2 regions of the Streptomyces sp. NPDC030021 genome follow, and region 2 is predicted to be linked to the other one. Evidence: riboswitches for the same ligand, from Rfam matches in the RefSeq annotation. Region 2 holds a riboswitch; the other holds the start of a gene.
What was found. A riboswitch is a leader RNA that binds a small molecule or an ion and turns the genes downstream of it on or off. The one in region 2 is predicted to bind glycine.

Region 1 (4,310 bases), on a different contig from region 2:
ACGAGATCGGCAGGATGCCCGCCGAACCCCACGGAGCGGCCGAGATCGGGCCGACGCCCGTCTCCGGGCCCGCGGTCGGCTGGAGCGGGTGGTTCGGCAGGTACGGGGCCAGGTGCGCCCGGACACCGACCGGGCCGACGCCCGGACCGCCGCCGCCGTGCGGGATGCAGAAGGTCTTGTGCAGGTTCAGGTGCGAGACGTCGCCGCCGAAGTGACCCGGCTTGGCCAGGCCCACCAGGGCGTTCAGGTTGGCACCGTCGACGTAGACCTGGCCGCCGGCCTCGTGCACCTGGGCGCAGATGTCGGCGACGTGCTCCTCGAACACACCGTGCGTCGAGGGGTACGTGATCATCAGCACGGCGAGCTCGTCGCGGTGCTGCTCGATCTTGGCGCGCAGGTCGGCCGCGTCCACCTCGCCGTCGTCGGCGGTCTTGACGACGACGACCTTCATGCCGGCCATCACGGCGCTGGCGGCGTTGGTGCCGTGCGCGGAGGACGGGATCAGGCAGATGGTGCGCTGCTCGTCGCCGTTCGCCCGGTGGTAGGCGCGGACGGCCAGCAGGCCGGCGAGCTCACCCTGGGAGCCGGCGTTCGGCTGGATGGAGACCTTGTCGTAGCCGGTCACCTCGCAGAGACGTTCCTCCAGCTCGTTGATGAGCGTGAGGTAGCCCTCGGCCTGCTCCACCGGCGCGAAGGGGTGCAGCTGACCGAATTCGGGCCAGGTCACCGGCTCCATCTCGGTGGTCGCGTTGAGCTTCATGGTGCAGGAGCCCAGCGGGATCATGCCGCGGTCCAGCGCGTAGTCCTTGTCCGAGAGCTTGCGCAGGTAGCGCAGCATCGCGGTCTCGGAGCGGTGCTGGTGGAAGACCGGGTGCGTCAGGTACGCGTCCGAGCGCAGCAGGCCCTCGGGCAGCGTGTCGGCCGTGGTCGCGTCCAGCGCCTCGATGCCGGCGGTGACGCCGAAGGCGGCCCAGACGGCCTCGATGTCGGCGCGCAGGGTGGTCTCGTCGCAGGCGACGGAGACGAGGTCGGCGTCGACCTGGAACAGGTTGACCCCGCCCTCGCGGGCGGCGGCGACGACCTCGGCGGCACGGCCCGGCACGCGGGCGGTGATCGTGTCGAAGTACGAGCCGTGCACGATCTCGACCCCGCCGGCCGTCAGACCGGCGGCGAGCAGGGTGGCGTAGCGGTGGGTGCGGCTCGCGATCGTCCGCAGGCCGTCCGGGCCGTGGTAGACGGCGTACATGCCGGCCATGACGGCAAGCAGCACCTGCGCGGTACAGATGTTGCTGGTGGCCTTCTCGCGGCGGATGTGCTGCTCACGGGTCTGGAGCGCGAGGCGGTACGCCTTGTTGCCGTCCGCGTCGACGGAGACGCCGACGAGGCGGCCGGGCAGGGAGCGGGCGTGCTTGTCCTGGACGGCCATGTAGCCGGCGTGCGGTCCGCCGAAGCCCATCGGGACGCCGAAGCGCTGGGTGGTGCCGACGGCGATGTCCGCGCCGAGCGCACCCGGGGAGGTGAGCAGGGTCAGCGCGAGCAGGTCCGCGGCGACGGCGACGATGGCGCCGAGCTCGTGCGCCTGGTCGATGACCGGCTTGATGTCCCGGACGGCACCGGAGGCACCCGGGTACTGGACCAGGACACCGTAGATGCCGCGCTCGGCGACCTCGGCCGGGATGCCGGCGGACAGGTCGGCGACGACGACCTCGATGCCGATCGGCTCGGCACGGGTCTCGATGACGGCGATGGTCTGCGGCAGCGCGTCGGCGTCCACCAGGAAGACGTTGCCCTTGGACTTGCCCACGCGGCGGGCCAGGGTCATGGCCTCGGCGGCCGCGGTGCCCTCGTCGAGCAGCGAGGCGCCCGAGGTCGGCAGCCCGGTCAGCTCGGCGACGACCGTCTGGAAGTTCAGGAGCGCTTCGAGGCGGCCCTGGGAGATCTCCGGCTGGTAGGGCGTGTACGCCGTGTACCAGGCCGGGTTCTCCATGACGTTGCGGAGGATCACCGGCGGCGTGAAGGTCCCGTAATAGCCGAGACCGATCATCGGCGAGAGGACCTGGTTGCGGTCGGCGAGCGAGCGCAGCTCGGCCAGCACCTCGGCCTCGGTACGCGCCTCGGGCAGGTCGAGCGCCTCGGCGGTCTTGATCACATCCGGGACCGCGGCAGCGGTCAGTTCGTCCAGGGAGCCGTAGCCCACCTGGGCGAGCATCTTCGCCTGCGCCTCGGCATCCGGGCCGATGTGGCGCTGTTCGAAGGGGATGCCTCGCTCCAGCTGGGAGAGCGGAATGCGGTTGGCGGTCATGTACGGAGGCCTCCTGGTCGTATGACCTGCGAGGGGCACCACGGCGCGGGCACCCGGACGGCCTCCCCCTCTGTCATCTGCACCTGAGAGTTTCACCGGAGTCACGGGGGTCTCCCGAGAGTTCCGGCTTTCACCGTCGGTGAGGAGGGGGACCGGCACTGTGCGCCCGGTACCCGCCCTGCTTTCCAGAGTGGCCTCGTCCGTGCGGTACGTATGCCTGAGAGATTCCGGGGAGGATTTGCTCCTTCGGCGCCTCCGTCTTGCTCACTCGGAGGACTCTCCCGCACAGGGTCGACAGCCGTTCACCAGGGTACCAGCGAGGATCTGGACCCTCCCCGAGTGGCCTCCGCTGCGAATATGCACTTCTGTAGTCATTACGGACCAGTTGCGACCTTTTGGAGGGACCGTGCAGACCGACATCGATCCGCGCAGCCTGATCGGCCGCAAGGCGTTCGACCGCAATGGCACCAAGATCGGCACGATCGACGAGGTCTACCTCGACGATGCCACGGGCGTCCCGGAGTGGGCCGCGGTCCGTACGGGGCTCTTCAGCCGGGACGCCTTCGTCCCGCTGGAGCCGAGCGAGCTGGTGGGTGACACCCTGCGGGTGCCCTTCGAACGCGCCCTCATCAGGGACGCCCCGGACTTCGGAGTCGGGCGCCACCTCTCCCCCGAACAGGAGCTGCAGCTGTACCACCACTACGGACTGGACACGACCCTGCCGTCGGACTTCAACCGCGACTTCGGCCGCCTGGCGGGCGACGAGAGCTAGGGCGTCAGACAAGGGCTGTCCCGTAATCCGCGGCGGGCGCACGACACCAGCTACGGCACCTCGCCGCGTTGTCGGAGCACCCGAATACGCCCAGTATGCGGGCGGCCCTCCGCCTTGCGAGGCACCGCATCTGACGCCGCGCGCTGATCCACCGGGGATTACGGGACAGCCCTTAGGGCGTCCCTTCCGGATCCGGGCCGGCGCCCACCAGCGGCAGCGGATCGGACGGCTCCAGCTCGGGGTCGTCCACCCGGAAGGTCCGCACCCGGCCGGGCTCCGATCCGGGCTGCTCGAACCGCACGGTCACCCGCCCGACCCCGCTGCCCTGCACCCATCCGGGCCCGTACACGGCATGCCGTACGTCGCTTCCGGCCGTCCAGCGCCGTTCGGGGGCCGGCTCCGGCTCCTCCGGCTCCCCGGGCGGCCCAGCGGCCTCCTCAGCGCCCTCGGCCGCCGCCTCGGCGGCACCGGCCGCCACCGCTTCCCCTCCGGCCCCGTCCGTCCGGTCCGCGCCGTCAGTCCCGTCCGTCCTGTCCGAGCCGCCGGTCCCGGCCGCCCCGTCCGGCTCAGCGGCGAGCGACTGCGCGAACAGGTCCTCCTGCGTGTAGTCCGCCAGCCCGCTCACCCCCACTCCGAGCAGCCGCACCCCACCCGTGGTGTCCACCCCCTCCAGCAGCCGCGCCGCCGCCTCACGCACCACCGCCGGGTCGTCCGTGGGCCCCCGCAGGGTCTCGGACCGGGTCAGTGTGGAGAAGTCGTACCGCCTCACCTTGAGCACGATCGTGCGCCCCGAGTGCCCCGAGCCCCGCAGCCGCTGCACGCACCGGTCGGCGAGCCGCTGCACCTCGCCGCGGATCCGTACCCGGTCGTGCAGGTCCACGTCGAAGGTGTCCTCGACGGACACCGACTTCGCGTCCCGCTCCGCGACCACCGGCCGGTCGTCCAGCCCGAGCGCCATCCGGTACAGCCCGGCACCGGCCGAGCGGCCGACCATCCGGACCAGCTCGTCCTCCCCGGCCTCCGCCAGCTCCCCCACCGTGGTGATCCCGGCCCGGCGCAGGTGCTCGCCCGTGGCCGGCCCCACCCCGGGCAGCGTCCGTACCGACATCGGGGCGAGCAGCTCGCGCTCCGTCCCCGGCTCGATCAGCAGCAGTCCGGCCGGCTTGGCCTCCTCGGAGGCCACCTTGGCCAGCATCTTCGACCCGGCCAGCCCCACCGACCCGCTGAGCCCCGTGG
Region 2 (4,310 bases):
GGTGAGGACGTCCACGCCCACGGCCTTGACGTCGTCCTGGACCAGGCGGGCGGCGAGGATCTTCGCACCCTCCAGGGTGCGCTCCTGGCGCTCCTTGAACTCGGGCGAGGCCGCCACGAGGAAGGAGACCGCCTTGGCCGCGATCACGTGCTCCAGCGGGCCACCCTGCTGACCCGGGAAGACCGCGGAGTTGATCTTCTTGGCCAGCTCCTGCGTCGACAGGATGACACCGCCGCGCGGACCGCCGAGGGTCTTGTGCGTGGTGGTGGTGACGACGTGGGCGTGCGGCACCGGGTTCGGGTGCAGACCGGCGGCGACCAGGCCGGCGAAGTGCGCCATGTCGACCATCAGGTACGCGCCGACCTCGTCCGCGATGCGGCGGAAGGCGGCGAAGTCCAGCTGGCGCGGGTAGGCGGACCAGCCTGCGACGATCAGCTGCGGCTTGGACTCCTTGGCGAGGCGCTCGACCTCGGCCATGTCCACCTCGCCGGTCTCGTCGACGTGGTACGGAACCACGTTGTAGAGCTTGCCGGAGAAGTTGATCTTCATGCCGTGGGTCAGGTGACCACCGTGGGCCAGGCTGAGGCCCATGATCGTGTCGCCCGGCTTCAGCAGCGCGAACATCGCGGCGGCGTTGGCCTGCGCACCGGAGTGCGGCTGGACGTTCGCGGCCTCGGCGCCGAACAGCGCCTTGATGCGGTCGATCGCGATCTGCTCGACGACGTCGACGTGCTCGCAGCCACCGTAGTAACGGCGGCCCGGGTAGCCCTCGGCGTACTTGTTGGTCAGGACCGAGCCCTGGGCCTCCATGACGGCGACCGGAGCGAAGTTCTCCGACGCGATCATTTCGAGGGTGGACTGCTGGCGAACGAGCTCGGCGTCGACGGCGGCGGCGACGTCCGGGTCGAGCTCGTGCAGAGGGGTGTTGAGAACAGACATCAGGATCCCCTGGGGTGTCAGTTGTCGGAGTGGGTGAGCGCGGCGTACTCCTCGGCGGAGAGCAGGTCGGCCGGCTCCTCCGCGGTGCGCACCTTGAACAGCCAGCCACCCTCGAACGGAGCGGTGTTGACGAGCGCCGGGTCGTCCACGACGTCCTGGTTGAACTCGACGACCTCGCCGGTGACGGGGGAGTACAGGTCGCTGACCGACTTGGTCGACTCCAGCTCGCCACAGGTCTCGCCCGCGGTCACCGTGTCGCCGACCGAGGGGAGGTCGGCGTAGACGACGTCACCGAGCGCGTTGGCCGCGAACTCCGTGATGCCGACCGTCGCGACGCCGTCCTCGGCGGTCGACAGCCACTCGTGCTCCTTGCTGTAACGCAGCTGCTGGGGGTTGCTCATGACCTGATTCTCCTGGATGCGGGGGAGTGGATACGAACTGCGGTCTTGGGTACTGAGACGGCGCCGTACGGGTTTCCGGACGGCGGACGTGGTGCGTGGGGCTACTTCTGCCGCTTGTAGAACGGCAGCGCCACGACCTCGTACGGCTCATGCGTACCGCGAATGTCGACGCCGACGCCGGACGTGCCGGGCGCGGCGTGTGCCGCGTCCACGTACGCCATCGCGATCGGCTTGCCCAGCGTCGGCGACGGGGCGCCGGAGGTGACCTCGCCGATGACCTGACCGTCGGCGACGACCGGGAACCCGGCGCGCGGGACGCGGCGGCCCTCGGCGATCAGACCGACCAGCTTGCGCGGCGGGTTCGTGGCGGCGCGCTCGGCGGCGGCCTCCAGCGCGGCGCGGCCGACGAAGTCGCCCTCCTTCTCGAACTTCACGACCCGGCCCAGACCCGCGTCGAACGGGGTGAGGGAGGTGGTCAGCTCGTGCCCGTACAGCGGCATGCCCGCTTCCAGGCGCAGGGTGTCGCGGCAGGACAGGCCGGCCGGGACCAGGCCGACGCCCTCGCCGGCCTTGGTCAGCGCCTGCCACAGCTCCACGGCGTGCTCGGGGGCGACGAACAGCTCGAAGCCGTCCTCGCCCGTGTAGCCGGTGCGCGCGATCAGCGCGGGCACGCCGGCGACGGTGCCCGGCAGGCCGGCGTAGTACTTCAGGCCGTCCAGGTCGGCGTCGGTCAGGGACGCCAGGATGCCGGGGGACTCCGGGCCCTGCACGGCGAGCAGCGCGTACGCGTCGCGGTCGTCGCGGACCTCGGTGTCGAAGCCGGCGGCGCGTTCGGTCAGGGTGTCCAGGACGACCTGGGCGTTGGAGGCGTTGGCGACGACCATGTACTCGGTCTCGCCGAGGCGGTAGACGATCAGGTCGTCGACGATCCCGCCGTCCTCCTGACAGATGTGCGTGTAGCGGGCGCGGCCGACACCGACGGTGGAGATGTTGCCGACCAGCGCGTAGTCCAGGGCCTTGACGGCCTCCGGGCCGGTCAGCGTGATCTCGCCCATGTGGGACAGGTCGAAGAGACCGGCCTTGGTGCGTACGGCGTTGTGCTCGTCGCGCTCGCTGGCGTACCGCAGCGGCATGTCCCAGCCCGCGAAATCGGTCATGGTCGCACCGAGCGAGCGGTGCAGCGCATCGAGGGCGGTCAGGCGGGGGGCAGTGCTCATGGGTGTGGCTCCCGGGTCCCAGGGCATCGACATGACATGACGAGGACGTTCCTCCCCATCTGTCATCGGAACCTGAGAGGTTCGCCGAGAGTTCCGCCGATCAGCAGATCGCCGGTTCTTCTCATCGACTTGCACCTTGGGTGGAGCTGCGCAGCAGCTCGCTTTTCAGATCTGCCTCATCCACGCGGTACGGGGCCTGAGAGATTCAAGGGAGGTTCTTGCTCCTTCGGCGCCCGCGCACGGCCTTGCGGCGTGCCGGGACTCTCCCGCGCGGATTCAAGCGGCCGGTATGCAGTTGGTCCAGATGGCGCACATCATTGCACGCCATGCCCGAGATCGGGCGGCGGGGTCCGAAAGTTCGTACGGCCCTCCGAAGGGCCGGACCGGAACCGGGGCCGCCGGATTGCCGTCTCTTTACACTCAGTGGGCAAGGGTCCTGGTGACCCGATTCGGGGGAGGCGAACACTGTGCGGAGATTCGGAGTGGTGACGACGACGGGAACGGTGGAGGCGGTACCCGCGCAGCGCGGCGTGCGCGGGCGCGGGCGGGCGGCCGACACCGGCCTCGGCCTCGTACGTGACCTGCGCGGACCGGCCGCGCGCGCCCCGCACCGGCTCGGCTTCGCGGACGGGGACATCGTCGTGGTGTCCGGCCTGCCCGGCGGCGGCAAGAGCACGCTGATCAAGCGGGCGGCCGCCGAGGGCGGGGCCGTGGACTCCCAGGACACCCGTGAGCGCTGGGAGCGCCGCATGCCCGCGGCGCTGCCGTACGCGGTGTACCGGCCGCTGGTGCGCGCCGCGCACTACTGGGGGCTGTGGCGGATCCTGCGCTCCGGGGCCTCCGTCGTCGTCCACGACTGCGGTACGCAGGCCTGGGTACGCGGCCTGCTCGCGGCCGCCGCGCGCCGCCGGGGCCGGGCGCTGCACCTGCTCCTGCTGGACAGCAGCCCCGAGGAGGCCCTCTCCGGTCAGGCCGCGCGCGGCCGCCGGGTCTCCGCCTACGCCTTCGCCCGCCACCGCGGCGCGGTGACCCGGCTGCTCCGCGAGGCCGAAGCGGGCCGGCCGCCCGCGGGCTGCGCCTCGGCGACCCTGCTCGACCGGGCCTCCGCCGCGACGGTGACCCGCATAGCCTTCAACGCCTGACCCGCCGGGTGCGGCGCCGCTGCCGGACTCTGCCCGGACCCGCTCCTCAAACGCCGGAGGGGCTGGATTTGCCACTGCGCGGCAACCGGCATCAGCGGTGGGCGCAGGCCGGACCGAATCAAGCCCCGCCGGCGTTTGAGGAGCGAGGGGTTCGGGGCGGAGCCCCGGCTCCTTTCGGCGCCGGCCGAACCCCGGCGGCGCGGCCGCGCGCGGAGCCGGTACCCTGCGGGGCGACACGCGCGGGAAACAAGACAGAGGCAGGGGCGGATGCAGGGCAGCGGCTGGCCGGGGAATGAGCTGGAGCAGGTGCTCGGGGCGGCGCTCGGGCAGCCGGACGCCGGGGGGCGGATCCTGGAGGTCCTCGGGCGCAGCCAGGTATGGGTGCCCCTGCCGGGCGGGGGCGCCCCGACGGCGGCCGGCCTCGACCTGCCCACCATGGACATCGGCGGGGCGGCGTACGTCCCCGTCTACAGCTCCGAGGCCCAGTTCCACGCCTGCGTCGGCCCCGGCATGGACTTCGCGGTGGCTCCCGCCGCCGAGTTCGCCCGCGGCCTGCCCCCGCAGCTCGGCATCGCCCTCAATCCCGAGGGCGCCGTCGGCGTACCGCTCCC

Region 1: linked by a shared signal. The riboswitch ahead of gcvP (aminomethyl-transferring glycine dehydrogenase) and the one ahead of gcvT (glycine cleavage system aminomethyltransferase GcvT) in region 2 are both predicted to bind glycine.

Annotation. Positions count from the first base shown of each region.
Region 1 covers NZ_JBVIAH010000015.1:212,882-217,191, forward strand. Annotated here, with positions in the region: gene gcvP (aminomethyl-transferring glycine dehydrogenase) at 1-2,302, opposite strand, end outside; glycine riboswitch at 2,498-2,596, opposite strand; gene ACZ4YL_RS27880 (PRC-barrel domain-containing protein) at 2,709-3,074, shown strand; gene ACZ4YL_RS27885 (DNA polymerase IV) at 3,247-4,310, opposite strand, start outside.
Region 2 covers NZ_JBVIAH010000003.1:339,060-343,369, forward strand. Annotated here, with positions in the region: gene glyA (serine hydroxymethyltransferase) at 1-939, opposite strand, end outside; gene gcvH (glycine cleavage system protein GcvH) at 957-1,340, opposite strand; gene gcvT (glycine cleavage system aminomethyltransferase GcvT) at 1,442-2,557, opposite strand; glycine riboswitch at 2,733-2,836, opposite strand; gene ACZ4YL_RS07615 (AAA family ATPase) at 3,043-3,699, shown strand; gene ACZ4YL_RS07620 (enhanced serine sensitivity protein SseB) at 3,967-4,310, shown strand, end outside.